Regions from separate parts of the Kitasatospora sp. NPDC008115 genome, predicted to be linked through region 2. Evidence: riboswitches for the same ligand, from Rfam matches in the RefSeq annotation. Region 2 holds a riboswitch; each other region holds the start of a gene.
What was found. Region 2 has a riboswitch for cobalamin ahead of ACFZBX_RS29540 (cobalamin biosynthesis protein). Riboswitches for the same ligand answer to the same signal wherever they lie in the genome.
Positions count from the first base shown of each region.

Region 1 (10,020 bases), on a different contig from region 2:
CCGGCAGCGACAGCTTCCTGCACAAACCGCGGGTGATGTCCGAGCGGCGCGTCGCCGAGCACATCGCCGCACTCGGCGTGGAACGCGTCGACTTCGTCGACGAATACCTCACCATCCCCAGGCAGCTCAGAATCGGACGGGAACTCGCCCGCATCGGCCACCGGGCCACCTGGCAGTGCTACCTGACCGCCAGTGACCAATTACTGAAACCGGAAACCTGCCGGGCGCTGGCCGACGCCGGGTGCAGCGCCGTGCAACTCGGCCTGGAATCCCTCGATCCGGACACCCTGCGGCAGGAGGCGAAACCCTGGAACCACCCGGCCAATTACGGCCGCATTCTCCGGAACCTGCACGACGCCGGAATCCAGGTCCACGTCTTCATCATCGTCGGCGTGCCCGGTGAGCCGATCAACCGCTCACTGCGCTGGCTGCCCTTCCTGGAGGAGCACGGCGAGCACATCCTGACCATCAAGTCCGGCCGCTACCGCCTCACCCGCCGGGCCCCGGACGAACGCGCCGCCTCCCTCCACCAGTTGTCCGGGCTCCAGGTGACCGGCGAGGACCAGAAACTGCTCAACCTCAACCGCGACCAGTTCCTCTACACCTCGGGCGGGCTCAGCCGCAAGCGCGTCGAAGCCGTGCGCGACCTCCTCGAAGAGGCCTGCCGCCGGCACTGGGCCTACCAGGTCACCTCCGACGTCCCCTGGTGGACCAACCGGGGCCGCTTCACCCTGGAGCAGTTGCGCGCCGACGCCGAAGTCCTCCGGGCCCACCGCCCCGCCGAACCCTCCATCCCGGCGAGCCACCTCAAGCGCGGACTCTCCAAGGTGACCAGCGCGATCCACGACGAACTCGGCCTGCGCACCGCGCTCACCACGTACGAGGACGCCCGTGACATCGCCGCACGGCTGGACGCCGACGACGACGCCAAGGCCGGCGCGGCGGGCGCCGGCCACTGATCCGCGCGGCCGGCGCTCGGGCTCCGGCGGCAGGACGGGTGCGGCCGTTCCGGGGGCGGTTCACCCCCGGTGGCGCAGGTGGTCGATGCGGGCGAGCACCTCGTCCACGTGGGGGCGCACCCGGGCCTTCAGTCCGGGGCTCCAGGTCTCCTCCTCGTAGTGGCGGTTGAGGTACAGGTACCGGGCGTGCTCCAGGACGGGGCGGTGGTCCGGGGGGAGGCGGGCGAGGGCCCAGTCCGCGGCGGTGTCCTTGGACCTGATCTCGCCCGTGGCGAGGGTCGTCCAGATGCGGGCGAGGGTCAGCAGGACGTTGCGGGTGTCGTCGGCCAGGTCGGCGAGGAGTCCGGGGAGGCCGAGGAGGCTCGCGCGGACGAGGTCGGTGCGGGGCACGGGGTCGAGGAGGTGGCCGGGGGGTGGTCCGGTGAGGGGGTGGTCGCCGGACAGGACCACGGTGAGCGCGAGGGCCAGGTCCGGCATGGGACCGGGCTGCGGTGGGCCGCCGTCCTGGAGTTCGTCGCGCAGCCACTCGCCGAACAGGAAGTCCCCGGTCGGCGGGAACCGCCAAGGGCGGACCTCGGAGAGGACCACGACGGTGAGTTCCACCGGCCGGACGGTCGGCGAGAGGCCGGAGATCTCCAACAGGCCCTCGGTGAGCGCCCGCCGGCTCCGGTCGTCCAGGGTCCGCCGCGTGACGGCCAGGACGTCCAGGTCGCTGGCCGCCCTGAGGCCGCCGAGCACGGCGGAGCCGTGGAGGTAGGTGCCGAGGAGGTCCGGCGACAGGACGTCGCGGACGAGTCCGACGGTCTGGTCGAGTTGGTCCATCACCGCATTGTCCCCCGTGGCGCGAACCGCCGGGGCGGGCGCGGGAAATGGCCCGCGCCCGCCCCGGCGGCCTTCACCGGCGGGATCAGCCGGCCAGTTCCTCCCGCAGCCGGCGGGCGGCGGCGACCAGGCCGGCCAGGGAGGCGCGGGTCTCCGTCCAACCGCGGGTCTTCAGCCCGCAGTCGGGGTTGACCCACAGGCGCTCGGCCGGGATCGCGGCCAGGCCGGCCCGCAGGAGCGCCACGGCCTCGTCGGTACTCGGCACGCGCGGGGAGTGGATGTCCCACACGCCCGGGCCGACCTCGCGCGGGTACCCGGCCTCGGCCAGCTCCCCGGCGACCTCCATCCGGGAGCGGGCGGCCTCCAGGGAGATGACGTCCGCGTCGAGGTCGTCGATGGCCGTCATGACGGCGCCGAACTCGGCGTAGCACATGTGGGTGTGCACCTGGGTGTCGGCGCGCACCCCGGAGGTGGCGAGGCGGAAGGCCTCGGTGGCCCAGGCCAGGTACCCGGGGCGGGCGGCGGCGCGCAGCGGCAGGGTCTCGCGCAGGGCCGGCTCGTCGACCTGGACGACGGCGGCGCCGGCGGCCTCCAGGTCGCCGACCTCGTCCCGCAGGGCGAGCGCCACCTGGCGGGCGGTGTCGGCGAGCGGCTGGTCGTCGCGGACGAAGGACCAGGCGAGCATGGTGACCGGGCCGGTGAGCATGCCCTTGACCGGGCGGTGCGTCAACGACTGCGCGTACCGGAACCAGTCGACGGTCATCGGGTGCGGGCGGGAGATGTCGCCGGCCAGCACGGGCGGCCGCACGTACCGGGTGCCGTAGGACTGGACCCAGCCGTGCCGGGTGGCCAGGTAGCCGGTGAGCTGCTCGGCGAAGTACTGGACCATGTCGTTGCGCTCGGGCTCGCCGTGCACCAGGACGTCGAGCCCGGCCTTCTCCTGGTACGCGATCACCTCGCGCACCTCCGCCTCCATCCGCTCGCGGTAGGCGTCGGCGCCGATCCGGCCCGCGTTCAGATCGGCCCGGGCGAGCCGGAGTTCGGTGGTCTGCGGGAAGGACCCGATGGTGGTGGTCGGCAGCAGCGGCAGGCCGAGCCGGGCGCGCTGCGCCTCGGCGCGCACGGGGTAGGCCTGGGGGCGGCGGGTGTCGGCCTCGGTGACGGCGGCGGTGCGGGCGCGCACCGCCGGGTCGCGGGTGATCGGCGAGTTGGCCCGGGAGGCGAGGTCCGCACGGTTCGCGGCCAGGTCGGCGACGATCGACGCGGTGCCCTCGCGCAGGCCGCGGGCGAGCAGGGCGACCTCCTCGGCCTTCTGCTCGGCGAAGGCGAGCCAGCGCTGGATCTGCGGGTCGATGTCGCGTTCGGCACGGGCGTCGACGGGCACGTGCAGCAGCGAGCAGGACGGTGCCACGTCGACCCGATCGGCCAGGCCGAGCAGGGTGGCCAGGGTCGCCAGCGACCGCTCCAGGTCGTTGATCCAGATGTTGCGGCCGTCGACGACCCCCGCGACCAGGCGCTTTCCGGGCAGCCCGCCGACGGCCGCGAGGTCGTCGAGATTGGCGGCGGCCGGTCCGGTGAAGTCCAGCGCCAGGCCCTCGACAGGCGCCTTGGCCAGCACCGGAAGCGCCTCGCCGAGGCGGTCGAAGTAGCTCGCGACCAGCAGCTTGGGCCGGTCGGTGAGGGCGCCGAGGTCGCGGTAGGCGCGCGCGGCGGCGTTCAGCTCGGCCGGGGTGCGGTCCTGGACCAGTGCGGGCTCGTCCAGTTGCGCCCACTCGGCGCCGGCCGCGTGCAGGTCCGCGAGGAGTTCGGCGTAGACGGGCAGCAGCCGGTCCAGGAGCGTGATCGGCCGGAAGTCCCCGGCCACGCCGGGTGCGGGCTTGGCCAGCAGCAGGAAGGTGACCGGGCCGACCAGCACCGGCCGGGCGTCGTGACCGGCGGCGAGCGCCTCGGCCAGTTCGCCCACGGCCTTGCCGGAGTTCGCGGCGAAGGCGGTGCCCGGGCCCAACTCCGGGACGAGGTAGTGGTAGTTGGTGTCGAACCACTTGGTCATCTCCAGCGGTTCGACGTCCTGGGTGCCGCGCGCCATGGCGAAGTAGCCGTCCAGCGGGTCGGCCTCGACGGCGGCCCGGTGGCGGGCCGGGATCGCGCCGACGGCGACGGTGGTGTCGAGCACGTGGTCGTAGAGCGAGAAGTCACCGGTGGGGACCTCGTGGACGCCCGCACCGGCGAGCCGCGCCCAGTTCTCCCGGCGCAGGCCCGCGGCGGTGGCCAGCAGCGCCTCCGCCGTGACCGCGCCCTTCCAGTAGCCCTCGACCGCCTTCTTGAGTTCCCGGTTCCGGCCCTGCCGGGGATAGCCGTGCGCGGTGGCCACGGCGGCGGACTTCGTCGTCAAGGGACTCTCCTTCGCGAGTCTTGCTCCTCAAGTGCCCGGTGACGGGACGAGGACGCGAAGGGATGGCGAACCGGACGGACGCCTGCACGGCTCCGCCAGGTATGCACGCCGACCCGCCCACGAGGCCACCGGAAAGCCGCGCGCGATCGGTCGCGCACGGGCAACGGGCAGGTCTTCGGACTCGCGGGCGCACCCGCCCTGTTGAAGGGCGGACACCTACTGGCCGTCGCTTCCCAGACCCGGCCGGGCCCAGTGCGTATGACGGCGGTCGTTCCCGCTCACCGCTGCGGGGCAGTCCCGGACTGGCCGATTCAAGGCGTCACCGGGTTCCCTCTTACGACACCCCGCCTGGCGGGCGGGGTGAACCAGCTGCACCCGCCAGCCTAGGGCCATTCCCCCGGTATCCGGTCGGGGAATTGCCCAGTTGTCCGCATGTTGAGACATCGCCCGATCTGCCCGACCCGGCGCGAAGACACCGAGGCCGCCCCGCAGCGGCCGTGCGGGGCGGCCCGTGGGCCGGGGACCTACGCCGGGCCGGCCGGGTGCCCGGGTTCGAGGACGAAGACCGGGATCACGCGGCCGGCCTTCTCCTGGTACTCGGCGTACGGCGGATACGCGGCGACCGCGCGCCGCCACCACTGGTCCCGCTCCTCCCCGGCGAGCTCACGGGCCGTCATGCCCTGCCGCTCGGGGCCGTCCTGGAGGTCCACCCGCGGGTCGGCCCTGAGGTTGAAGTACCACTCCGGGTGGCTCGGGAAGCCGCCCTTCGAGGCCACCGCCGCGTACCGCCCCTGGTGCTCCACCCGCATCAGCGGGATCTTGCGGATCCTTCCGCTCTTCGCGCCGCGCATCGTGACGATCACGACCGGCAGACCGGTGTCCCGGAGCGTGGTGCCCCGGGTGCCGCCCGAACTCTCGTACAGCTCGACCTGTTCGCGGATCCACTGCGCCGGACTCGGCTCGTACTCGCCCTCAAGAGGCATCGTCATCACTCCGCTGTCGCGTACGGACTGTGCCGGACCAGTCCAGCACAGGCCTCGCGGGAAGGGGAGACGCCACTCCCGCCCCCGGCCCCGGCGCGCGGGTCAGCAGCAGCCGTCGGCGGCCGGGGCCTCCCGGTCCGGGACGGTCAGGCCGATGACCACGGGGACGGCCGTGACCGCGGGGGCGGCGCAGCAGCCGCCGGCGTCCTGGGTGTCCGGCTGGTCGTAGAGCCCGGCACCGCCGCAGACGCCGGTCTCGGGGAGGGTGAGTTCGACGCGCCGGGCGGCGTCGTGGTCGCCGGCGAGGTGGGCGGCGACGGAGCGGACCTGCTCGTAGCCGGTCATGGCGAGGAACGTCGGCGCGCGGCCGTAGGACTTCATGCCGACGAGGTGGACGTCCTGCTCGGGGTGGGAGAGCTCGGCGACGCCGTGCGGGTAGACGGTGCCGCAGGAGTGCTGATTGGGGTCGATCAGCGGCGCCAGGGCGATGGGGGCCTGGAGGCGCTCGTCGAGGCCGAGGCGCAGCTCGGACAGGAAGGTGAGGTCCGGGCGCAGGCCGGTGAGGACGATGACCTCGTCGAGGTCCTCGGCGCGGTGGCCGTCCTCGGAGACGAGGGTGAGCCTGCCTCCTTCCTGTTCGACGGCGGCGATGCGGAAGCCGGTGAGCGCGGTGGCGCGGCCGTTCTCGACCGCGGCCTTCGCGGCGAGGCCGAGGGCGCCGCGGGCGGGGAGCTGGTCGGCGGTGCCGCCGCCGAAGGTGGAGCCGGTGATGCCGCGGCGCAGGATCCAGACGGCGTGGGTGCCGGGTTCGGCCTCGGCGAGGTCGGCGAGGGCGGCCAGGGCGGTGAAGGCGGAGGCGCCGGAGCCGACGACGGCGGTGCGCCTGCCGGCGTAGCGGGCGCGGACGGCGGGGTCGCCGAGGTCGGGGATGCGGTAGGAGACGCGGTCGGCGTGGGCGTGTTCGCCGAGGGCGGGCAGGCCGTCGGAGCCGGCCGGGGCGGGGGTGTTCCAGGTGCCGGAGGCGTCGATGACGGCGGCGGCGGTGATCCGCTCCTCACGGCCGTCGGCGTGCCGGACGTGGACGGTGAACGGCTGCTCCTCGCGGCCGGAGTCGACGGCGCGGTCGCGGCCCGCGCGGGCGACGCCGGTGACGCGGGCGCCGTAGCGGACCTTGTCGCCGAGCGCGTCGGCCAGCGGCTGGAGGTACTGCCCGACCCAGTCGGCTCCGGCCGGGTAGGCGGCGGGGTCGGGGCGGGTCCAGCCGGTGGGGGCGAGGAGCTTCTCGGCGGCGGGGTCGACGAGTTCGGCCCAGGTGGAGAAGAGCCGCACGTGCCCCCACTCGCGCACCGAGGTGGCGGCGGCGGGCCCGGCTTCGAGGACCAGGGCGTCGAGACCGCGGTCGGTGAGGTGGGCGGCGGCGGCCAGGCCGATCGGGCCCGCGCCGATGACGAGGACGGGCAGGTCGGTGCCGGGGTTCATGGCGGCTTCTCCCCTACGAGGTGCGCGGGTGCGGACTTCTCCGACCCGCCTGATTCGACAAACGTCGATGTATTGGCGGTATCGACCTTGCCACTCGGATTCGACAAGTGTCAACATAGACAGATGTCGAATCTGGAGTTGCCGGTCCTTGAGCCCGACGTCGCGCCGTGCTGCCCGCCGCTGACCTCGGCGGAACTGTCCGAGGCGGACTCGGTGAGGATGGCGGCGATGTTCAAGGCCCTGTCGGACCCGGTGCGGCTGCGGCTGTTCTCCAAGGTCGCCTCGCACGAGGGCGGGGAGGCGTGCGTCTGCGACATCCAGGACGTCGGCGTCTCGCAGCCGACCGTCTCGCACCACCTGAAGAAGCTGCGCGAGGCCGGCCTGCTGGCCTCCGAGCGGCGCGGCACCTGGGTGTACTACCGGGTCGAGCCGTCCGTGGTGGCCGGCATGGCCGCCCTGCTCGACCTCAGCCGCTGACCCGGGAGCCGAGGGAAGTCCCCGTGCCGCGCACCGCGACCGCCGTCGTCCCGATGGTGCCCGAGCACGCCGGGCAGGTCCTGGCCGTCTACCGGGCCGGTATCGAGGAGGGCAACGCCACCTTCGAGACCACCGCGCCCACCTGGGAGGTCTTCGACGCCGCACGGCTGCCGGAGCACCGCTACGTCGCGCTCGGCACGGACGGCCGGGTGCTGGGCTGGGCCGCGGTGAGCGCGGTCTCGGCCCGGCCGGCCTACGCCGGGGTGGTCGAGCACTCCGTCTACGTCCACCCCGGCGCCCGTGGCAGGGGCGTCGCCGGCCGGCTGCTGGGGGCGCTGGTGGCCTCCACCGAGGGGGCCGGGATCTGGACGATCCAGTCCTCGGTCTTCCCCGAGAACGCCGCCAGCCTCGCGCTGCACGCCCGCGCCGGGTTCCGCGTCATCGGCACCCGCGAGCGCGTCGCCCGCCACCACGGCGTGTGGCGCGACACGGTTCTGATCGAGCGCCGCAGCCGCGTCGCCGGCTGAGCCGCGACGCGTCCGGGCGTACGGGTCAGGGCGCGGGCCGGAACCTCCCTCGCCAGGCGAGGGAGACGTAGACCAGGACGACCAGCACCGGCACCTCGATGAGCGGGCCGACGACGCCCGACAGGGCCTGGCCGGAGGTGACCCCGAACGTCCCGATGGCGACCGCGATGGCGAGTTCGAAGTTGTTGCCCGCGGCGGTGAAGGCCAGAGTGGCGGTGCGGTCGTAGGCGAGTCCGATGGCCTTGCCGAGGGCGAAGGTGCCGAACCACATGATCGCGAAGTAGGCGAGCAGCGGCAGGGCGATCCGCGCGACGTCCAGCGGCCGGGAGGTGATGGTCCTCCCCTGGAGGGCGAAAAGGATCACGATCGTGAACAGCAGCCCGTACAGGGCCCAGGGGCCGATCCTCGGCAGGAGGTTCCGCTCGTAGCGCTCCCGGCCCAACCTCTTCTCGCCGAGGCGGCGGGTGAGGAAGCCCGCCAGCAGTGGGACGCCGAGGAAGACGACGACGTTCAGCGCGATCCGCCCCAGGGAGACGTCCAGGTGCTGTCCGTCGCCGAGGCCGAGCCGGCCGGGCAGCAGGTCCAGGTAGAACCAGCCGAGCAGGCCGAACGCGAGCACCTGGAACACCGAGTTCAGGGCCACCAGGACGGCGGCGGCCTCCCGGTCGCCGCAGGCGAGGTCGTTCCAGATGACGACCATGGCGATGCAGCGCGCCAGCCCGACGATGATCAGCCCGGTGCGGTACTCGGGCAGGTCCGGAAGGAAGATCCAGGCGAGGGCGAACATCACGGCCGGGCCGACGATCCAGTTGACCACCAGCGAGGAGGCCATCAGCCTGCGGTCGCCGGTGACGGCGTCGAGCCGGTCGTAGCGGACCTTCGCCAGCACCGGGTACATCATCACCAGCAGGCCGAGCGCGATCGGCAGGGAGATCCCGCCGATCTCGACCCTCGCCAGCGCGCCGTTCAGGCCGGGGATCAGCCGGCCGAGCCCGAGGCCGACCGCCATCGCGGCCAGGATCCACACCGCGAGGAAGCGGTCGAGGGTGGACAGCTTGGCGGCGACCGAGGACTGCTCGGCCGCCTCCGGAGCGGGGGCGGGCGCGGCGGCGGCCACTAGCAGGACCTCTTCGTGTCGGCGTTGGCGCGGGCGGTGGCGGCGAGGGCGGCGAACCCGCCCGACAGGCTCTCCAGGACCTCCGGCCGCAGCCGGTAGTACGTGAACCGGCCGCACGGCTCGGTGTCCACCACCCCGGCCTCGCGCAGCACCTTCAGGTGGTTGGACAGGTTCGTCTGGCGCGCGCCGGTCTCCTCCACCAGGTGGGTGGTGCACAGGGTCTCGCGGGCGAGCAGGGTCACGATCCGGAGCCTGAGCGGGTCGGCCAGCACCCGCAACAGTTCAGCGTCGACTGACATCAGCATGGACTGATAATGTCACACCGGTCGAGGCCGCCACCGGAACGAAGGACCCGCCCACCGATGACCACCGCGCCGCTCGCCTCCGTCCTCTTCGTCTGCGTCCACAACGCCGGCCGCTCCCAGATGGCCGCGGGCTTCCTCGCCCACCTCGCAGGGGACCGCGTCGAGGTCCGCTCCGCCGGCTCCGCCCCCGGCCGCGAGGTCAACCCGGCCGCCGTCGCCGCCATGGCCGAGGCCGGCATCGACATCTCCGACCAGCGCCCGAAGATCCTCACCCTTGATGCCGTCCGGTCCTCCGACTACGTCATCACCATGGGCTGCGGCGACGCCTGCCCCTACTTCCCCGGCAAGCACTACCGCGACTGGACGCTCGACGACCCGGCCGGCCAGGGCGTCGAGGCCGTCCGCCCGATCCGCGACGAGATCGAACGCCTGGTGCGCGACCTGCTCGCCGAGCTCGGCATCCACTGAGCCCGGCGACCCCGGGGGCGGCGTCGGATCAGACACGCCCCGCCGCGGGTTCCTCCGCTCCCGGGTGCGCCGCGGCGGTCTCGACGGCGAAGGCGTGCAGCAGGTCGTGCAGCCGGTAGTGCTCGGGACGGTCCTGGATCAGCAGGTTCTCGTCGACCAGCGACTCCAGTGCCTCGCGCGCGCAGGCCGGCGGGAGGGCGGCGAGTTCGGCGGTGGAGTGCGCGGTGTAGTCGCGGCCCGGGTGGACGGCGAGCAGCCGGAGGAACCGCCGGGCCGGTTCCGGCAGGCCCCGGTAGGAGTGGTCGAAGGCCGTGTGCAGCGAGCGGTCGCCCGCCACGAGGGCGCGGATGCCGCCGTGTTCGAGATGGTCGGCCAGGTCGGGCAGGCCCCAGGCGGGGCGGGCGCGCAGCCGGGAGGCGGCGAGGGCGAGGGCGAGCGGGAGGCGGCCGCAGAGGCGGGTGATGCGTTCCGCGGCGTCCTCGGCGGCGGCG
Region 1 is NZ_JBIBHU010000015.1:81,852-91,871, forward strand. It holds gene ACFZBX_RS20160 (B12-binding domain-containing radical SAM protein) at 1-959, shown strand, start outside; gene ACFZBX_RS20165 (aminoglycoside adenylyltransferase family protein) at 1,020-1,781, opposite strand; gene metE (5-methyltetrahydropteroyltriglutamate--homocysteine S-methyltransferase) at 1,867-4,173, opposite strand; cobalamin riboswitch at 4,343-4,510, opposite strand; gene ACFZBX_RS20175 (nitroreductase family deazaflavin-dependent oxidoreductase) at 4,698-5,156, opposite strand; gene ACFZBX_RS20180 (FAD-dependent oxidoreductase) at 5,259-6,635, opposite strand; gene ACFZBX_RS20185 (ArsR/SmtB family transcription factor) at 6,759-7,112, shown strand; gene ACFZBX_RS20190 (GNAT family N-acetyltransferase) at 7,166-7,639, shown strand; gene arsB (ACR3 family arsenite efflux transporter) at 7,665-8,756, opposite strand; gene ACFZBX_RS20200 (ArsR/SmtB family transcription factor) at 8,756-9,061, opposite strand; gene ACFZBX_RS20205 (arsenate reductase ArsC) at 9,119-9,529, shown strand; gene ACFZBX_RS20210 (BTAD domain-containing putative transcriptional regulator) at 9,558-10,020, opposite strand, start outside.
Region 1: linked by a shared signal. The riboswitch ahead of metE (5-methyltetrahydropteroyltriglutamate--homocysteine S-methyltransferase) and the one ahead of ACFZBX_RS29540 (cobalamin biosynthesis protein) in region 2 are both predicted to bind cobalamin.

Region 2 (10,020 bases):
CTCCGGCAAGGCGATCGCCAACCTGGAGATCGAGTCGCTGCGGCACGTCGCGCCGACCTTCCACGGCGACACGGTCTACGGCGAGACCACCGTGCTCGACAAGTGGCCGTCCAAGTCCAAGGACGACCGCGGCATCGTGTACGTCGAGACCAAGGGCTACAAGCAGGACGGCACGGTCGTCTGCATCTTCCGCCGCAAGGTGATGGTGCCGACCGCGACGTACACCGAGGCGCGCGGCGGCGAGCAGCCCGGCCGCCCGACCCCGCTCGGCTGAGCCCGGCTCCTCCCCCCCAGAGCCCCGGACGGGCCGGCCGCCGTCATCGGCCGCGCCCGACCCGGTCCACGGGGGCTCCGCGGAAGCCACGCCCGCGGAGCCCCCGCCCCCCACACTCCTCTTTTCCCTCAGGCATGACAGGAGCCGCACGATGGGACGCCTCGCACAGACCGACGGCCTCACCGAGATCCAGCGGGACATCCTCGCCACCGTGCGCGAGTTCGTCGACAAGGAGATCATCCCGGTCGCGACCGAGCTGGAGCACAAGGACGAGTACCCGGCCGCGATCGTCGAGGGCATGAAGCAGCTCGGCCTCTTCGGCCTGACCATCCCCGAGGAGTACGGCGGCCTCGGCGAGTCGCTGCTCACCTACGCCCTGGTGGTGGAGGAGATCGCCCGCGGCTGGATGTCCGTCTCCGGCATCGTCAACACCCACTTCATCGTGGCGCACATGATCAACGCGCACGGCACCCGGGAGCAGAAGGAGTACTTCCTGCCGAGGATGGCCGCCGGCGAGATCCGCGGCGCCTTCTCGATGTCCGAGCCGGGCCTGGGCTCCGACGTCGCCGCGATCAGCACCAAGGGCGTCAAGGACGGGGAGTTCTACGTCCTCAACGGCCAGAAGATGTGGCTGACCAACGGCGGCACCTCCACCCTGGTCGCGGTGCTGTGCAAGACCGACGAGGGCGGCTCCACCCCCTACAGGAACATGACCACCTTCCTGATCGAGAAGACGCCGGGCTTCGGGCCGAACCCGACCGTCCCGGGCCTCACCGTGCCCGGCAAGATCGAGAAGATGGGCTACAAGGGCGTCGACACCACCGAGCTGGTCCTCCAGGACGTCCGCGTCCCGGCCGACCGGATCCTCGGCGGCGTCCCCGGCCGCGGCTTCTACCAGATGATGGACGGCGTCGAGGTCGGCCGGGTCAACGTGGCCGCGCGCGGCTGCGGCGTCGCCCGGCGCGCCTTCGAGCTGGGCGTCGCCTACGCCCAGCAGCGCACCACCTTCGGCAAGCGGATCGCCGAGCACCAGGCCATCCAGTTCAAGCTCGCCGAGATGGCCACCAAGGTCGAGGCCGCCCACCAGATGATGGTGATGGCCGCCCGCAGGAAGGACGGCGGCGAGCGCAACGACCTCGAAGCGGGCATGGCCAAGTACCTCGCCTCCGAGTACTGCAAGGAGGTCGTCGAGGACTCCTTCCGGATCCACGGCGGCTACGGCTTCTCCAAGGAGTACGAGATCGAGCGGCTCTACCGGGAGGCCCCGATGCTGCTGATCGGTGAAGGTACTGCGGAGATCCAGAAGATGATCGTCGGGCGCCGGCTGCTGGAGGAGTACCGCATCGCGGAGTGATCCGCGGCCTCGCGAGCCGCCGGTCGACGGGCGTGCGGGCCCGTCCCGGCACCGCGCCGTGCCCCCGCCCGGTGGCCTGGTCCGCCCCGGGTCCGGCACGGCCCGCCCGGGCGGCCGCAGGGCGTACGGCTGCCGCCACACGCCCTGCGGCCGCTTCGGCGTACCCCGGGCCGCTCCCCGGCGGCCCTTCCCGGCTCCCCGACGGGCAGCCGCGCACCGGCCGCCCGGGCACGGTTGAGACATGAGTCACCAGCTTCGCCCGGTCCCTTGGGAACCGGAGCGGGGCGAGCTACGGTCGTAGGGAAGGGGCGCGGCTGCGCCTCCGCCAGGTCACATGACGAGCAGGCGGGTTGCCCACCCACCGTCTGCTCCCGATAGCATCCACCGGGACAGCAGACGTCCCTCTATTACCCGATCCCGCGGTGGCCCCCGTCCAGCGGCCATGATCCCCCGCGACAAAGGTCTTCGATGCCCATCAGCCCGTCCCCTCACACCTCCGTCACGGACCGCGACGCCCTCGCAGCCACGACGGCCGGTCGTCGGCCCCGCGTGTCCATCGCGCGCGGAGCCACCCCCTGGTTCGTCCCCACCCTCGCCACGGCCGCCGTGACCACCGCCCTCACCCGGCGCAGTGGCGCGTGGGCCCTGGCGGCGGTACCCGCCTGTGCGCTCGGCGCCGGCATGCTGTGGTTCTTCCGCGACCCCGAGCGTGAGATCGGCACGGGCAGAGTGATCTCCCCCGCCGACGGCGTGGTCCAGAGCATCGACGCGTGGCCGGACGGCCGGACCCGCGTGGCGATCTTCATGAGCCCGCTCAACGTCCACGTGAACCGGGCCCCGCTGCCCGGCACCGTGACCTCCGTCGAGCACGTGCCCGGTGGCTTCGTGCCCGCGTTCAACAAGGACAGCGACCAGAACGAGCGGGTCGTCTGGCACTTCGACACCGAGCTCGGCGACATCGAGATGGTGCAGATCGCGGGCGCCGTGGCGCGCCGGATCGTGCCGTACGTGGACGCCGGTACCAAGGTCGAGCAGGGCGAGCGGATCGGTCTGATCCGGTTCGGGTCCCGGGTCGACACCTACCTGCCGGCCGGCGTCGAGGTCGGCGTCGAGGTCGGCCAGAAGACCACCGCCGGGGTGACACGCCTTGACCGTGACTGATCCTGAGACGATCGTCGGCCTGGACGACGAGGAGACGGCCCTGCGCCGCCGCCGCTGGGCCCGCGACCGCGAGCTGCGCGCGCCGCGCTCGCCGCAGCACCTGTCCACCGCCGACTTCCTGACCCTGGGGAACGCCGTCTGCGGCTTCCTGGCGATCTACTCGATCACCACCGGGGTGCTGGTCCCGCACATCACCAACCCGGACGCCGCGCCGGACAAGCACAGCGCCGCCACCGCGGTCACGCTGCTGCTGATCGGCTCGATGTGCGACCTGTTCGACGGGCTGGTGGCGCGCAAGCTGCGCTCCTCCGCGCTCGGGGCCGAGCTCGACAACCTGGCCGACCTGATCAGCTTCGGCATCGCGCCGGCCTACTTCGTCGCGGTCTGGGGCATGGTCTCGCCCGGCTCCAACAGCCGGCTCTCCGCGCTGATCGCGCTGACCGTGCTGCTGGCGGTGGTGCTGCGGCTCGCCCGCTTCTCCGCCGTGAAGATGCGGCCGGGGGTGTTCCAGGGCATGCCCTGCCCGATGGGCGCCATGACGGTGATCGCCATCGTGCTGCTCGACCCGCCGTTCCTGCCCGGTCTGCTCGCCATCTTCGGCGCGGCGTACCTCATGGTCAGCCGGATCGAGTACCCGAAGCCGCAGGGTCTGCTGGCCACCGCGACGCTCTGCTGGATCGTCGTCTCGATCGGCTGCCTGGCGGCCTGGGCGACCGGTCTGCCGGGCGGCGACAACCTGCTGCACATCGGCGCGTTCGCGCAGATCGCGCTCGCCGCGATGGCGCCGCTGCTGGTCATCCGCCGCAAGGTGGGGCAGAAGGTCGGCGACGTCCGGGCGCGCCGCGCGGAGTCGCGGATCGGCTGACGTCCCTCCTCGGGCATGCGGAAGGGCCCGGTTCCCCTCGGGGAGCCGGGCCCTTCCGCATGCGGTGCGCGCGGGCGGCTACGCGCCGCCGCGGTGGACGCTGAAGGCCGAGCGGCGGGCCGCGCGGGCCACGCCCGGGTCCGGGTGGACGCCGGAGACGGCGGTCAGCACCGAGGCCGCCCGCGGGTGCCCGGACTGCCGGGCCCGGGCGAACAGCCGCACCGGGTCGCCGGCCGAGGCGCCCTCGACGTGGCCGACGAGCAGTTCCGTTTCACCGTGGTCGAGCACGGCCGCGGCGGTGTCCACCCAGAGCCAGGCGGCGTCCTCCGCGCCCAGCACATCGGCCGGGGAGACCCCCTCGTCCGAGCGCTCGGCCAGCCAGAGCAGCGCGTAGGGGCGCAGCACCGCCTCGTCGACGACGGCCCGGACGGCCTGCTCGGCGGTCACGCCGGCCACCCGCAGCGCCTCGAAGGCCAGGCCGCGCACCAGCGCGTCCTCGCCCTGCGCGGCCTCCAGCAGCTCGGCCACCGCCCGGTCGGCCGGGCGGGCGGCCAGCCAGGCCCGGTACTCGGCGCGGGCCGGTCCGGGCGAGTAGTCGGCGCAGGCGCTGAGCAGCTCCAGGGCGCTCTGCTCGATGTGGCCGGCGGCGGTCTGCGCGACGGTGCAGATCTCCTCCAGCTTGGCCCGCACCGCCCAGTGCCCGAGCGGGGAGAGCTCGGCCGCGTTGTCCCGGCGGGCCAGCGCGCCGACGGCGGCCAGGCCGTCCAGCATCCAGTCCAGGACGGCGGCGACGTCGGCGGGCGCGGCCGGGGTGTCGATCTGCGGCTCGCGGCAGGTGCCGCGGACGGCGGAGACGGCGGAGGCCGCGTGCGGGACGGGCGAGAGGCCGAAGGCACCCTCGCCGCCGCCGACCCGGCGCTCGTCCAGGCCGCGCCTGAGCAGCTCCAGCAGCTCGACGTCGGCCACCGGGCCGTCCACCAGGTGGAGGAAGGAGAGCAGCTGCGGCGCCTGGTCGACGGCCTGCCCGGCGAGCACCGCGAAGACGCCGCGCAGGGCGGCGGGCGGCACCGGGGCGAGCAGCGTCCAGGCGTCGAACAGGGCCGACCAGCCGCGGACCACCGCCTCGTCGTCGTGCTCCCAGGCGTGCAGGCGCCAGCCGGGGCCGGCACCGCCGTCCCGGGCCTCGACCAGGCCGACCAGCAGGGCCTGGCCCCACGCCTTGGCGGCGGCGCCCACCGTCATGGCGAGGGCGCGGCCGGCGGCGCGGGCGTCGTCGGGGAGCAGCTCGCCGCGCTTGTCGACCTCGTCGAGATCGCCGGCCCAGCGGGCGATCCGGACGGCGTCGACCAGCATGCGGCGGGCCAGCGGGGCGAGTTCGGCGGGGGCCGGGAAGCCCTCCGGCACGGGGACCCGGCCACGGCCGGGTGCGGGGGCGGGGCCTCGTCGGCGGGGTACGCCCGGGGCCCCCGGCCTGGCGCCGGCGGGGCGGTGGGCCGTTCCGGGGAGACGGGTCACCGTCGCACCGGTACCGATCGTCGGCGGGAGCGGGGCATCACGGTCGCGCGGATTCCGAGACGTCACGTCGAGCAGTCTTCCCCTTGTACCGGCCATCTGTCACATCCGGTTGTCCGCGCGGGGCGGGCGGAGGGCGCGGGGGCTCGACAAGATCGGGCAACAGAGGCCAAACCGGCTGGCTTGATCTTTGTGGCGGGTCCATGCCAGGTGGAACCGGGTGTGCCGCGCGTTCCGGACGCGACGGGGGTGAGTGCCGGGCGGGAGGGGGTCAGCAGAACGGGGTGAGCCAGCGGCGCAGGGTCTCGGCGTAGCGGTCCGGGGCGGTGTTCCAGAGAGCCGCGTGGTCACCCCCGGGGAAGGCCTGGAGGTTGACGACGTCCGGGCGGCGGTGGGCGAGGCGCTCGGCGGCGGCGAACGGGGCCACCGGGTCGTCGGGGCCGTGCAGCACCAGGGTGGGCACCCGCAGGTCGGTGCCCTCGGCGAGGCGGGCGAAGTCGGCCAGATCCACGCCGGTGCGGCCCTGGGCGGCGAGCGCGCCGAGTTCGGCGGCCGCGCCCCGGAAGCCGGAGCGGGCCGCGCCCCGGCGGGCGGTGGCCGGCCAGTCCAGCACCGGCGAGTCCAGGACCAGGCTGCTGATCGAGGAGGCGAGGTCCGAGCGGGCGGCGGTGTGCAGGGCCATCGTGGCGCCGAGCGACCAGCCGTAGAGGACGACCCGGCCCGCGCCGGCCTCCAGGGCGGTGCGCACCGCCGCCTCGACGTCGCGCCACTCCGCCTCGCCGAAGTGGCCGAGGCCGTCCGGGGAGGCCGGGGCGCCCGCGTCGCCGCGGTAGGTGACGGCCAGGGCGGGCAGGCCGAGGCGCTGCAGCTCCGGCAGGACCGGCAGGGTCTGCGCCCGGTCGGCGTCGGGGCCGTGCACCAGGACCACCCAGGTGCCGCGCTTGCCGTCCAGGCGCCAGGCGGGCATCGCGCCCAGCTCGCCCTCGACGGCGGTGTCGGCGAACGGCAGGCCGAGCGCCCGGGCCGGGTCGCCGAGGTGGACGCGCGGGGTGAAGCGGACCTCGGTACCGGGGGTGAGGGTGCCGCGGTCGGCGCGCACCAGGCGCCGGGTGACGTCCTTCTCGTCGAGCTCCAGGACCTCCTCGACCACCGCGTGGCCGTCCTCGCCCCACTCGACGGCCCAGCGGCCCGGGCGCTCGCTCACCGCGGTGCGGGTGAAGGTGGCCCGACCGGCGCCGAGGCCGCGCACCAGCACCGGGCCGGTCCGGGCGCGGTCCCTCCCGGCCGGACGGACCATCCGCTCGGACGCCCTGCGGCCGATCACCAGGACGGCGGCCCCGGTGCCGACGGCGGCGGCCGCCACGGTGGCCGCGATTCCCCAACGCATACTCGCTCCCCGCTGCTCGGTGTCCGGCCCGGTGTCTGGACCCACCCCTCAGTCCACTCGCGCGGGCGGGGGGAAGCCAGCAGGACACGGCCGTCCGGGTAGTTCCGGGAGGAAAGTCACACAGGTCCGCCGGGGTGGCCCGGCGTGTGACCAACACCCTCCACGACCTCGGTTGACTCCCGGTTCGGGCCCGTGATGGGATCCTTCAGCCAATACGGAGGCATGCAGAGGAAGCCGGTGCGAGTCCGGCGCGGTCCCGCCACTGTCACCGGGGAGCACGACCGGAACACGCCACGGCGGGCCGTCAGAAGCCGCTGGAAGGCCCGGATCGCGCGTACGACCCGGAAGCCAGGAGACTCTCGCCCCCGGTTCGTCGATCCAGGGCGCGGACCCTGAGTGAGGACACGCACGCGATGCTGCGCCCTGCCGTGCGCCCGCTGGGCCGGGCCGCCGCCTTCGGCGCCGGCGCCGTCGCCGGCTACCTGGCCGACGCCCGGTTCGCCGACCCGCGCCGCGGCCACCCGGTGGCCGGCTTCGGCTCCGCCGCCGGCCGGCTGGAGCGCCTCCTGTGGCGCGACCACCGGGCCGCCGGCACCGCCTTCACCGCCCTGGCCGTGGGCACCGTCGCGGCCGGCGCGCTCGCCGCCGACCGGCTGCTGGCCCGCCGTCCGCTCGGCCGGGCCGCCCTCGCCGCCGCCGCGACCTGGACCGTGCTCGGCGGCACCTCGCTGACCCGGGAGGCCCGCACCATCGGCCGCTCGCTGACGGCGGGCGATCTGACGGCGGCCCGGGAGCGGCTGCCGCACCTGTGCGGGCGCGACCCGAGCGCACTGGACGAGCGGCAGCTGGCCCGCGCGGTCGTCGAGTCGGTGGCCGAGAACACCGCCGACGCCGTGGTCAACGCCCTGGTCTGGGGCGGCGTCGCCGGCACGCCCGGCCTGCTGGCGTTCCGCGCGGTGAACACCCTGGACGCGATGGTCGGTCACCGCTCCCCCCGCTACGCCCGGTTCGGCTGGGCCTCGGCGCGGCTGGACGACCTGGCGGGCTGGCCGGGCGCGCGGCTGACCGCGCTGCTGACGGTCGCCGCCGCCCCCGAACCGCGCACCGCCTGGCGGGTCTGGCGGCGCGACGGCTCGGCGCACCCCAGCCCGAACGCCGGTCAGGCCGAGTCGGCCTTCGCGGGCGCGGTGGGCGTGCGCCTGGGCGGGACGCTGCGGTATGGCGCGAGGGTGGAGCACCGTCCCGTGCTGGGCGGGGAGCTGCGGCCGGTCGGGGTGGACGACATCGAACGCGCCTGTGTGCTCTCCCGGCGGGTGAGCGCGCTGGCCCTGGGTACGACCGTCGCCGGGCACCTGCTGCTCCGGGCGGCGCTGATCAGGAATCGGAGGGGTGGGGCATGAGCAAGGCGCTGCTGGTCGCCGGGACGACCTCGGACGCCGGCAAGAGCGTGGTCACCGCGGGCATCTGCCGCTGGCTGGCCCGGCAGGGTGTCGCGGTCGCGCCGTTCAAGGCGCAGAACATGTCGCTGAACTCCTTCGTCACCGCCGACGGCGCCGAGATCGGCCGCGCGCAGGCGATGCAGGCACAGGCGGCCCGGGTGGAGCCGGAGGCGGCGATGAACCCGGTGCTGCTCAAGCCCGGAGCCGACGGTCGCAGCCAGGTGGTGCTGCTGGGCCGGCCGGTCGCCGAGGTCGGCGCGCTGGACTACCGCGAGCGCAAGCCGGTGCTGCTGGAGCGCGCCCTGGAGTGCCTGGCGGACCTGCGCCGGCGCTTCGACGTGGTGGTCTGCGAGGGCGCGGGATCGCCCGCCGAGATCAACCTGCGCGACCGCGACATCGCCAACATGGGCCTGGCCACCGCCGCCGGGCTGCCGGTCGTCGTGGTCGGCGACATCGACCGGGGCGGCGTCTTCGCGGCGATGTACGGGACGCTGGCGCTGCTGTCGGCGGAGGACCAGCGGCACGTGGCGGGCTGGTTCGTCAACAAGTTCCGCGGCGACGCGCGGCTGCTCGCCCCCGGCCTGGAGATGCTGCGCGAGCTGACCGGCCGTCCGGTGCTCGGCACCCTGCCGATGCTGCCGGACCTGTGGCTGGACGCCGAGGACTCGCTCGACCTGTCCACCGTCGTCGACCGGACCGCCGCGCGCGGCCCGCTCGGCGCGGACGTGCTGCGGGTGGCGGTGCTGCGCCTCCCCCGGCTGTCCAACTTCACCGACCTGGACGCGCTCGCCCAGGAGCCCGGCGTGCTGGTCCGCTGGGCCACCCGCCCGGAGGAGTTGGCCGACGCCGACCTCGTCGTGCTGCCCGGCACCCGGGCCACCGTCGCGGACCTCGCCTGGCTGCGCGAACGCGGCCTGGAACCGGTGCTCAAGGCGCGGGCGGCGGCCGGGCGGCCGCTGCTCGGCGTCTGCGGCGGCTACCAGATGCTGGCGCACTCGATCGTCGACGAGGTCGAGTCGAAGGCGGGATCGGTGGACGGCCTCGGGCTGCTGCCGACCCGGGTGCGGTTCGGCGCGGAGAAGGTGCTCGGCCGGCCCGTCGGCGAGGCGTTCGGGGAGCGGGTCGAGGGCTACGAGATCCACCACGGCGTCGTCACGGTGGAGGGCGGCGACGCGTTCATCTCTGATGACAATGGACACAGCCTGGACGGCTGCCGGGCGGGCCAGGTGTGGGGAACCACCTGGCACGGCGCGCTGGAGAACGACGGCTTCCGGCGCGCCCTGCTGCGGGAGGTCGCGGCGGCCGCCGGCCGGGCGTTCGTCCCCGCGCCGGACACCTCGTTCGCGGCCGCACGGGAGGCCCGGCTGGACCGGCTGGGCGAACTGATCGAGGAGCACGCGGACACCGACGCGTTGTGGAAGCTGATCGAGGGCGGGGTACCGGCGGCCGGATCGCTGCCGTTCCTGGCGCCCGGGGCCCCTGGGAGCATGCATGAGTGACGTCCGTTATCCGTTCACCGCGATCGTCGGCATGGCCGACCTGCGGCTCGGCCTGCTGCTGAACGCCGTCTCCCCGGCGGTCGGCGGGGTGCTGGTGCGCGGCGAGAAGGGCACCGCCAAGTCGACCATGGTGCGGGCGCTGGCCGGGCTGCTGCCGTCCATCACCGCCGTCGACGGCTGCCGCTTCGCCTGCGACCCGGCGGCGCCGGACCCGCAGTGCCCGGACGGCGCGCACGCCAGAGCGCCGGGCTCCGCGCGCCCGGCCCGGCTGGTCGAACTGCCGGTCGGCGTGTCCGAGGACCGGATCGTCGGCTCGCTGGACCTGGAGCGGGCGCTCGCCGAGGGCGTCAAGGCGTACGAGCCGGGCCTGCTCGCCCAGGCGCACCGCGGCGTGCTCTACATCGACGAGGTGAACCTGCTCCAGGACCACGTGGTGGACCTGCTGCTGGACGCCGCCGCGATGGGCCGCTCCTACGTCGAGCGCGAGGGCGTCTCGGTGCGCCACGCGGCGCGCTTCCTGCTGGTGGGC
Region 2 is NZ_JBIBHU010000028.1:48,172-58,191, reverse strand. It holds gene ACFZBX_RS29570 (MaoC family dehydratase) at 1-274, shown strand, start outside; gene ACFZBX_RS29565 (acyl-CoA dehydrogenase family protein) at 426-1,628, shown strand; gene ACFZBX_RS29560 (phosphatidylserine decarboxylase) at 2,097-2,789, shown strand; gene ACFZBX_RS29555 (CDP-alcohol phosphatidyltransferase family protein) at 2,776-3,654, shown strand; gene ACFZBX_RS29550 (hypothetical protein) at 3,733-5,058, opposite strand; gene ACFZBX_RS29545 (alpha/beta hydrolase family protein) at 5,438-6,553, opposite strand; cobalamin riboswitch at 6,721-6,933, shown strand; gene ACFZBX_RS29540 (cobalamin biosynthesis protein) at 6,967-7,953, shown strand; gene ACFZBX_RS29535 (cobyric acid synthase) at 7,950-9,491, shown strand; gene ACFZBX_RS29530 (putative cobaltochelatase) at 9,484-10,020, shown strand, end outside.

Region 3 (10,020 bases), on a different contig from region 2:
GATCACCTGGCCGACGCCGAGCTGGGTGAAGACGTCGTGCAGGTGCTGGTAGGCGGCGACGAACTCGGCGGCCGTGGCGTTCTTGGTGCCCCAGTCGTACCAGGTGCCGTTGAACTCGTGGGCGAAGCTGATCGCGACCGGCACGTTGGTGTTGCGGACGGCCGCCGCGTAGCGCTTGACGTAGTCGTCGTGCTTGCCCGCCGCGATGTCGGCGAGCGGCGTCTTGTAGGGCTCCCAGGCGATGAACGGCAGCGCGCCGCCCTGCCAGGCGTTGGTCACGCCCTGGACGTCGTACTCGTCGCCCCAGCCCGAGTAGTACTCGACGATGTTCGGCCGCTTGCCGATCCGGCCGGCGAACTCGTCGACGCCGGCCATCGAGGCCGGGGCGCCGTCGACGGCCACGCCCAGGTACTTGTTGGCCGGCTTGAGCAGCGGGCGGACGTCGTACGGCAGCGCGGCGTCGGGGGTGGCGGTCTTCGTCGGGGCGGCCGTCGCGGTGCCGGTCCCCGTGGCGGTGGCCCCGGCGGACGGCGCGGCGGCGGGGCCGGCCGCGGCCGCGGGGCCCAGCGGCTTCTCCCCGAGCAGGTCGCAGGCGGCCAGCGGCAGCACCAGCAGGGCCGCCGCGAAGGCGCGGAACAGGGCGGCACGCACCCGGCGGCCGGCGCCGGCGGTGCGGGTGGGGAGGCTCATGCCACGGCGTCCTGGGATCGGGGCTGGATGAGGATGCGGCCGACCGTCACCGCGTAGAACAGGCCCGAGGAGAGCACCAGGGCGAAGTCCAGCGGGTACAGCGTGAACATCCGGTAGACCGCCGCGACCACCCAGACCAGCGCGGTGCCGCCGCCCCAGACGATGACGCCGGTCCAGAACCGCCGCTGGCGGTTCTTGGCCTTGTTGGAGCCGGTCGGCTGCCAGCCGCGCTGGCGGCCCCGGACCAGGTCCCAGACCGCGAAGAAGTGTGCCCAGCCGTACATCATCCGGCCCGCCCAGGCCTCCAGCCGGTACGGCGCCCGGTGCCAGAGCGGGAAGATCACGGTCGCGTACACCAGGCTGGGCAGCACCAGGACCAGGTGCTGCACCTGCAGCAGGTCCGGCCGCCAGAGCAGCAGCATGATCGGCAGCATCGGCAGCGCGAAGGTCAGCAGCGCGGTGTGGATGTAGTAGAGGAACCCGGAGATGTAGCAGAGCCGGGTGGTGAAGTCGAGCTTGGTGTGCCAGAACTTGCGGCTGGTCATCAGCGACATCGAGCCCATGCACCAGCGGTACTGCTGGTTCTGGAACGCGGCGGCGTTGTCCGGGCAGACGCCGGTGGACAGGGCCACCGGGACGTACTGCAGGTCCCAGCCCAGCGCCCGCAGGTCGAAGCCGGTGTGCACGTCCTCGGAGTGGGCGATCAGCGTGGTGCCGCCGTTCTCCACCAGTGCGGCCCGCCGGTAGACCGCGCAGCTGCCGACGCAGATCGCGCCGTCGTTGCGCTGCCGGGCGACCTGCACCGAGCGGTAGAAGAGCTCCTGGATGGCACCGGCGCCGCGCTCGACCCAGTTCTGCGAGTCCAGCACCCGGAAGAACTGCGGGGACTGCACGATGCCCAGCTTCGGGTCCCGCTGGAGGTACGGCAGCACCTCGTGCAGCAGGTCGTGCCGGGGCGCGAAGTCGGCGTCCAGGATGAGGATGAACTCGCCGTCCGAGCGGCCGAAGCCGTAGTGCAGGTTGCCGGCCTTCTTGAACCAGCCGCGGTTGTCCCGCACGCCGTACCGGAACCCGAAGTCCGCGGCCATCGCCTCGACCTCCGGGCTCGCCGCGTCGTCCAGGACGTACGGCATGACCAGGCCCGGGTAGTGCTCGGCCATCTTCCGCACGTACGTCCAGGTGTTGTGCAGCACCTCGATCGGCTCGCCGCAGACCGGCAGGAACACGTCCACCGTCGGGTACTCGGCGGGGTCCCACTTCCGCACCAGCCGGCGGTGCTCCTTGACGTCGAAGTTGGGGGTGAAGCTGTTCACCCGCAGCGACACCACGTAGTAGACGACCGTGAAGAACAGGAACGGCACGCAGAGCCAGAACCACGACCCGAGCGAGTACAGCTCGGCCTGGCTGACCACCAGGCACCCGAAGCTCACCATCGAACAGAGGGTCAGCACCCACTGGTGCCGGATGGTGTAGCTGTACTTCTCCTGCGAAGTGGGCGGCGCCGGCAGCAGCATCGCCGGAACGGGCTCGCCCGTTCCGCGTCTGCGGCCCGCCGCTCTGCGCCGTCTGCTGGTCGCATTGACGGCAGCGCTCACCGCGCGGTACCTCCTGCTCGCTGATTCCCCGTCCGGGCGGCCGCGGGGGGGCACATCGCGCGATCCCTCCCCCGAGGGCGGTCATCCTATCCGACCGCCCCGGGCCGCCCGTCGCGGGCCGTCCCCTCCCGGCCGGCGGTCAGCCGGTGCGGCTGCCGCGGGCCAGCAGGACGTCCTTGGTGCGCTCCGCCAGCGGGCCGGCGGCGGCCGCGGCGAGCTGGTCGCTCTGGTCGGTGCCCTGCTTCAGGGAGCCGGCCACCGTGAAGTAGCCGAAGCGGCCGATCGAGGCGTGCGTCTCGGCGCAGCCCGACTTGTCGGTGACGCAGAACATCGCGACACCGGTGCCGGACAGACCCTGGATCAGGCCCGCGTGCCGGCCGATCGCCCGGTCCGCGCCCGCCTTGTTGTCGAAGACGGCGACGCCGACCGTGACGGCGCTCTCGCCGTTGACGTACGTCGCGCGGACCACCGAGCGGCAGGTGTCGTCGCCGAGCGCGAGGCCGAGCCCGCCGGTGGTCGCCTTGGAGCAGGGGGCGGTCGAACCGGTCACCTGACGGGTCCACACCTTGCCGTCGATGGTCCGGGTCTGGTCCGGGAACAGCGTCGCCGCGTCCACCGGCAGCTTGTCGGTGGCGGCGTCGGAGATGACCGCCAGCGCCTGCTCGGTGGGCGTGGCCGTGGCGGACGGGCTGCCGGCCGTGGTCGGGCCCGCGGTCGGCTTCGGGTCGTCGCCCTTGTCCCGGCCGTTGATCCACACGCCGGCCCCGACGACGCCGCCGACCAGGACGGCGGCCGCGACCACGACGCCGATCCACAGCTTCTTGCGGCGGCGCGACTCGTCGGCGTGCCGGTCCGCCATCGCGTTCCAGTCCGGCTCGTTCGCGGAGAGGGGCGGGGGCGTGGACGGCTGCTGGGACCACGCGGCGAACTGGGCCGGCTGCGGAGGCCCGGGCTGCGGCTGCGGAGGCTGAGGTCCCGGCGGGGGCCCCGGCTGCGGGTACGGCACCGCGCCGGACGGCACGTGCGGCGCCACCGGCGGCTGGCCCTGCGGCGGCACCCCGGCCCCCGGCTGGACGTACGGCGTCGCAGGCGGCCCGAACCCGCCGGGCGGCGGCACCGGCGGCTGCCCCGGCTGCGGCACCTGACCCAGCGCGCCAGGCTGCTGACCCTGCTCCGGCGGCACGGCCCGACTGGCCCACTCCCCCGGAGCGCCCGTTCCCTCGCTCATGTGCCGAGATCGTAGGGCATGCACCCGACGAGCGACCGATCCGGTGACCAATCCGTTTCAGAACGGACGCCTCCACGGGCCCCCGCGGCCCCACCCCGGTACCACCGGTCATCGGAGCAACACGCCACGCTGCACAACATGTGGTGTCGCATCGAGCGAGCACCACTAGATGTATGCTCACTCCTGCTGTCGACGCAGGGGAACCCGGTGCGAGTCCGGGACTGCCCCGCAGCGGTGTGCGGCCGCCTCCCCGAGGGGCTCCGCGAGTCCGAGTACCTGCCGACGGCGTGCCGACGCCTCCCCGCAGGGGCCATGGCACCAGCACCACCATCCGGGCCTCGCGGGCGGGCCGGGGACGACACGCGCGCGACGCCTCCGGGCCGCGCGGCGAGTTCCCCTGCCCCGAACGGTCCGGTGCCCCGAGCCACGCCGCCGACCGCCGCCAGGAGAGAGCGCCTTGACCACCGCTGCCTCAGCCACCCTGCCCGCCCAGGGTTCCAGCTCCGCCCCCGCCGACCCGACGGTCTCCGACCCCGGCGGTGCGCTCCTGCGCCTCCTGACCGACCGCAGCGCCGACCTCCCCCAGGTCGACCCCGGCCATGTCGCCGCCGCCGCGCTCCGCGGCCGCCACGCCGGCTCGGACTTCGCCGAGCTGCGCGGCCTGGCCGTCGACGCCGCCGCGTCGATGATCGCCGAGGACCCGCAGTACTCCAAGCTCGCGGCCCGCCTGCTCGCGCTGGAGATCGTGGACGAGGCGGCGAGCCAGGGCGTGGTCTCGTTCTCCACCTCGATCGCGGTCGGCCACGCCGAGGGCCTGATCGGCGACACCACCGCCGACTTCGTCGCCAAGCACACCGCCGCCCTGGACGCCCTGGTCGACCCGAAGGGCGACGACCGCTTCGAGTACTTCGGCCTGCGCACCGTGCAGTCCCGGTACCTGCTGCGCCACCCGATCACCCGCAAGGTCGTCGAGACCCCGCAGTACTTCCTGCTCCGTGTCGCCTGTGGCCTGGCGGTCGGCGACACCGAGCAGTCGGTCGCCGAGGTCGCCGAGCTCTACCGCCTGATGAGCCGGCTGGAGTACCTGACCTCCTCGCCGACCCTCTTCAACTCCGGCACCCGGCACCCCCAGATGTCCAGCTGCTACCTGCTGGACTCCCCGCTGGACAACCTGGACTCGATCTACTCCCGCTACGCGCAGATCGCCCGGCTGTCCAAGCACGCCGGCGGCATCGGCCTGTCCTACTCCCGGATCCGCTCGCGCGGCTCGCTGATCCGCGGCACCAACGGCAAGTCCAACGGCATCGTGCCGTTCCTGCGCACCCTCGACTCCTCGGTCGCCGCCGTCAACCAGGGCGGCCGCCGCAAGGGCGCGGCCTGCGTCTACCTGGAGACCTGGCACGCGGACATCGAGGAGTTCCTGGAGCTGCGCGACAACACCGGTGAGGAGGCGCGCCGCACCCACAACCTCAACCTGGCGCACTGGATCCCGGACGAGTTCATGCGCCGGGTCAACGCCAACGCCGACTGGTCGCTGTTCTCCCCCGCCGACGTCCCCGAGCTGGTCGACCTGTGGGGCGAGGAGTTCGACGAGGCCTACCGCAAGGCCGAGCTGGCCGGCAAGGCCGTGCGCACCATCCCCGCGCAGACCCTCTACGCCCGGATGATGCGCACCCTCGCGCAGACCGGCAACGGCTGGATGACCTTCAAGGACGCCTCCAACCGCGCCGCCAACCAGACCGCGCTGCCCGGCCGCACGGTGCACTCCTCCAACCTCTGCACGGAGATCCTGGAGGTCACCGACGACTCCGAGACCGCCGTCTGCAACCTCGGCTCGGTCAACCTCGGCGCCCACGTCGCCCCTAGCGCGTCGGCCGGCGACCTGCTGAACGCGATGGACTGGGATCGCCTGGACGCCACCGTGCGCACGGCCGTCACCTTCCTCGACCGCGTCGTGGACATCAACTTCTACCCGACCCCCGAGGCCGGCGCCTCCAACTCGCGCTGGCGGCCGGTGGGCCTCGGCGTGATGGGCCTCCAGGACGTCTTCTTCCAGCTGCGGATCGACTTCGACTCCGCCGAGGCCGCGCGGCTGTCCACGCTGATCGCCGAGCGCATCATGCTCACCGCCTACGAGCGCTCCGCCGACCTGGCCGAGCAGCTGGGCCGCCACGAGGCCTACGGCGAGACCCGCGCCGCCCGCGGCGAGCTGCACATCGACCACTTCCCCTCGGCCGCGCCCGAGTGGGCCGGACGCTGGGACGCCCTGCGTTCCCGGATCGCCGTCACCGGCCTGCGCAACTCGCTGCTGCTCGCCATCGCCCCGACCGCGACCATCGCGTCCATCGCCGGCGTGTACGAGTGCATCGAGCCGCAGGTGTCCAACCTGTTCAAGCGCGAGACCCTGAGCGGCGAGTTCCTCCAGGTCAACCCGTACCTGGTGCGCGACCTCAAGGAGCTGGGCGTCTGGGACCAGCAGACCCGCGACGCGCTGCGCGACGCCAACGGCTCGGTGCAGGAGCTCGGCTGGCTGCCCGCCGAGGTCCGCTCGCTGTACCGCACGGCGTGGGAGCTGCCGCAGCGCGCGCTGATCGACCTGGCCGCCGCGCGCATGCCGTACATCGACCAGAGCCAGTCGCTGAACCTCTTCATGGCCGCGCCGACCATCGGCAAGCTCAGCTCGATGTACGCCTACGCGTGGAAGGTCGGTCTGAAGACCACCTACTACCTGCGCTCGCGCCCGGCCACCCGGATCGCCCAGGCCGCGTCGGGCACCGCCCGCGCCGCCGCGCCGGTGCCCGCCAACACGATCCCGGCCGGCACCCCGACCCTCACCCCCGAGGAAGAGGCCGCGCTGGCCTGCTCCCTGGAGAACCCCGAGTCCTGCGAGGCCTGCCAGTAATGAGCTCCGAAGACCGCAAGATGCTGCTCGACCCCGGCTTCGAGCTGACGCTGCGCCCGATGCGTTACCCGTCGTTCTACGACCGGTACCGCGACGCCATCAAGAACACCTGGACGGTGGAGGAGGTGGACCTGCACTCGGACGTCGCCGACCTGGCGAAGCTGAGCGAGGGCGAGCGGCACATGATCGGCCGGCTGGTCGCGTTCTTCGCGACCGGTGACTCGATCGTCGCGAACAACGTGGTGCTGAGCCTCTACAAGCACATCAACTCCCCGGAGGCGCGGCTGTACCTGTCGCGCCAGCTGTTCGAGGAGGCCGTGCACGTCCAGTTCTATCTGACGCTGCTGGACACCTACCTTCCGGACCCGGAGGACCGCAACGCGGCCTTCGCGGCGGTGGAGAACATCCCCTCCATCCACCAGAAGGCCCAGTTCTGCTTCAAGTACATGAACGCGGTCGACCACATCGACTCGCTGCAGACCAAGGAGGACCGCCGCGCGTTCCTCCTCAACCTAATCTGCTTCGCGGCGTGCGTCGAGGGCCTGTTCTTCTACGGCGCGTTCGCGTACGTGTACTGGTTCCGCAGCCGGGGCCTGCTGCACGGTCTCGCGACCGGCACCAACTGGGTGTTCCGCGACGAGTCCATGCACATGGACTTCGCGTTCTCGGTGGTCGACACCGTCCGCGAGGAGGAGCCCGACCTCTTCGACGACGAGATGGCCAAGCAGGTCACGGAGATGCTGGAGGAGGCCGTCGAGGCCGAGCTCCAGTTCGCCCAGGACCTCTGCGGTGACGGCCTCCCCGGCATGAACACCGAGTCGATGCGGGAGTACCTCCAGGCCGTGGCGGACCAGCGCCTGGCCCGCCTCGGCCTCCCGATCCGCTACGGCTCGACGAACCCGTTCGGCTTCATGGAGCTGCAGAACGTCCAGGAGCTGACCAACTTCTTCGAGCGCCGGGTCTCCGCGTACCAGGTCGCCGTGGAGGGCTCGGTCTCCTTCGACGACGACTTCTAAACAAGAGGACAGAGGACGAACGCAGAGGTGCCCCGCCCGGCTTCACGCCGGGCGGGGCACCTCTGTCATGTCAGCCGCCCGGAAACTCCCCACCCTTGACCCCGGCGACGAAGGACGCCCAAGCCTCAGCCGCAAACACCAACGCCGGCCCGCCCGGATCCTTCGAATCCCTCACCGGCACTGCGCCGGACAACCCAACAGCCACCTCGACACAGTCACTCTGGGCGCCAGAGTATGAGGACTTTCGCCAGATCAGGCTGGCAGCGGCCGAGCTCTGGAGGATGCCACTCATCGCCACACTTCCTTTCGCGATGTGCTTGACGAACGCGCCTGTCGCCCTGCCCGGCGATCACGCCGGGCAGGGCGAGCACCCTTCGACGAGCATCCCTGCGAATGAAGCCAGAGGCGGAGGTGCCCCGCACGGCCTGGCCGTGCGGGGCACCTCCGTTGCTTCAGCCGCTCGGGAACTCCCCGCCCTTGACCCCGGCCACGAACGAAGCCCAGGCGTCCTCCGCGAACACCAGCACAGGTCCGTCTGGATCCTTGGAGTCACGAACAGCCATCCCAGCCGATGCGAGGTGGCCAGCCTCCACGCAATCGTTCGCCTGAGCGCTGTAACTGCTCTTGTACCAATTCCGAACAGCGACTTCCGGTACGGTCATTGCGCTCACACCTCTGTTTGGTCTCGTGCTCACATCTCCGTCGCGATCGCGGAGATCATATCCAGCGAGTTCGCAGGGTTCAGGGCTGATGAGCGAAGGTACTCGAAGACCAGGCCATAGCCGTCCAGCTCCGCTTGCTGCTCCATGTAGTGGCTACTCGTCAGCGTCTCCAGGAAGACCGCCCCAGGATTCGGGGAGTCGGTGAACCCAAACATCACAAACGCTCCGCACGCGCCAGCCGTGGCGCCAACCTCCATTGGAACAACCTGCAAGGTGATGTTCGGAAGCTGGGCAGCCTCTGCAAGGTACTCCAGCTGCGCTCGCTGGACACCCCTACCTCCAACAGGGCACCTGAGCGCAGGCTCCCAGATGATCGCCCAGAATCTGGCCGGGTCCGCCCGGGAGAGAACTTCCTTCCGCTCCATCCGAATCTCGACAAGCTGGTCGATGCGTTCCGGACGGACGGCAGCCGGATTGGCTTCCAGTACTGCACGGGCATAGTGCTCGGTCTGCAACAAGCCTGGCACGACCATGGATTGCCAGGTGCGGATGTAGCGGGCATCCCCTTCAAGCCCCAAGAAGTCCGCATAGGCCAGCGGGATCGTATCGCCGTAATCGTGCCACCAACCGCGCTTCTTGCTCTCCCTTGACAGCTTCTCAAGAGCCTCGCGCTCTCTCCCTGCCACCCCGTACAGATCCAGCAGAATCCCAAGGTCCAGCCGGCGAACACCGGACGCCCCGGTCTCTATGCGGCTGATCTTTGCGCGAGAGCAGGCGAGGGCCTGCGCCGCGTCGTCAGTTCCCTTGCCGACAGCTTCACGCAGACGGCGAAGCTCCGATCCAAGTCGGCGGGCACGGACCGTCGGCCTCAGTTCGTCAGCCATGCGCAAGTCCTCTCCCTGGCGAGTCCCAGTCTGCCTTGTGATGATTCGTCAATCCAGCGTAGCGATTTCTGCATCGTTGCAGACGTTCTGCTTGCAGATTGCATCAGCACGGGTGCATGCTACTTGACGTAGTGAGCTGCACCACACGGAGTAGTCGTGGCGGGCTCACCACCCGGGCATCCCCATGCCTTCTTCAGCCGTCTTCACCCCGCACACTCCGGAGGTGGCTCCGCCATGCCTGAAACCGTCTCCCCACCCCCACCGAGCGGACCTGCTGGCTGCCCCGGCACCGCAAGTCGCCCCGCATCGCCCGTCAGGAGCTCCGCTCCTTCCTCCACCCCCATCCCTCCGGCGAACTCCTCCTCCCCTCCGGCGAGCTGCTGGTCAGCGAGCTGGTCACCAACGCCGTCCAGCACGCCCACGCCCCGCGCGACCGGCTGATCTTGATCCGCTTCCACCTCGCCCCGAACCGCATCCTCCGGATCGAGGTGCACGACGCCGACAGCGAGAAGCCCGCTCTCCGCGCCGCCTCCGACTCCGACGAGGCCGGCCGAGGCCTCCTCCTCGTCCACGAGCTGGCCACCGAGTGGGGCTGCTGCCCCCGCATCAACGGCATCGGCAAGTTCGTCTGGTGCCACGTCTCCCCCGACCGCTCCGCCGCCTGAGCACCGCCCCGCCCGGCGGCCCCCGCCGGGCGGGGCGGAAACCAGACAAACGCGCCGGTGCCCCGCACGGCCGCAGCCGTACGGGGAACCAAAAGGAGGTTCAGCCGCTCGAATACTCCCCACTCTTGGCCCCGGCCAGGAACGAGAGCCTCCTATTCGTACGGCCTGCTCAAGGGATCCAGCCAAGGTACGTGCCAAAGGGGCCATGACGTGATCTTGGAAGTGCCGGTCGGCCTGTAGCGGTCCCGCCCCAATGCCCCCATCGGGTGGCTACCATCTGCTTATGGTTGATCACGAGACGGCGTTTCAGTCCCTTGACGGTACCGCGCTGTTCGGCACGGTCTGCTCGGCGGAGACGCCGGCCGGGATGGCGGTGCT
Region 3 is NZ_JBIBHU010000012.1:141,415-151,434, reverse strand. It holds gene ACFZBX_RS17455 (glycoside hydrolase family 26 protein) at 1-690, opposite strand, end outside; gene ACFZBX_RS17450 (glycosyltransferase family 2 protein) at 687-2,123, opposite strand; gene ACFZBX_RS17445 (hypothetical protein) at 2,425-3,513, opposite strand; cobalamin riboswitch at 3,670-3,812, shown strand; gene ACFZBX_RS17440 (ribonucleoside-diphosphate reductase subunit alpha) at 3,995-6,415, shown strand; gene ACFZBX_RS17435 (ribonucleotide-diphosphate reductase subunit beta) at 6,415-7,431, shown strand; gene ACFZBX_RS17430 (DUF397 domain-containing protein) at 7,502-7,723, opposite strand; gene ACFZBX_RS17425 (DUF397 domain-containing protein) at 7,884-8,093, opposite strand; gene ACFZBX_RS17420 (helix-turn-helix domain-containing protein) at 8,123-8,977, opposite strand; gene ACFZBX_RS17415 (ATP-binding protein) at 9,256-9,642, shown strand; gene ACFZBX_RS17410 (alpha/beta hydrolase) at 9,926-10,020, shown strand, end outside.
Region 3: linked by a shared signal. The riboswitch ahead of ACFZBX_RS17440 (ribonucleoside-diphosphate reductase subunit alpha) and the one ahead of ACFZBX_RS29540 (cobalamin biosynthesis protein) in region 2 are both predicted to bind cobalamin.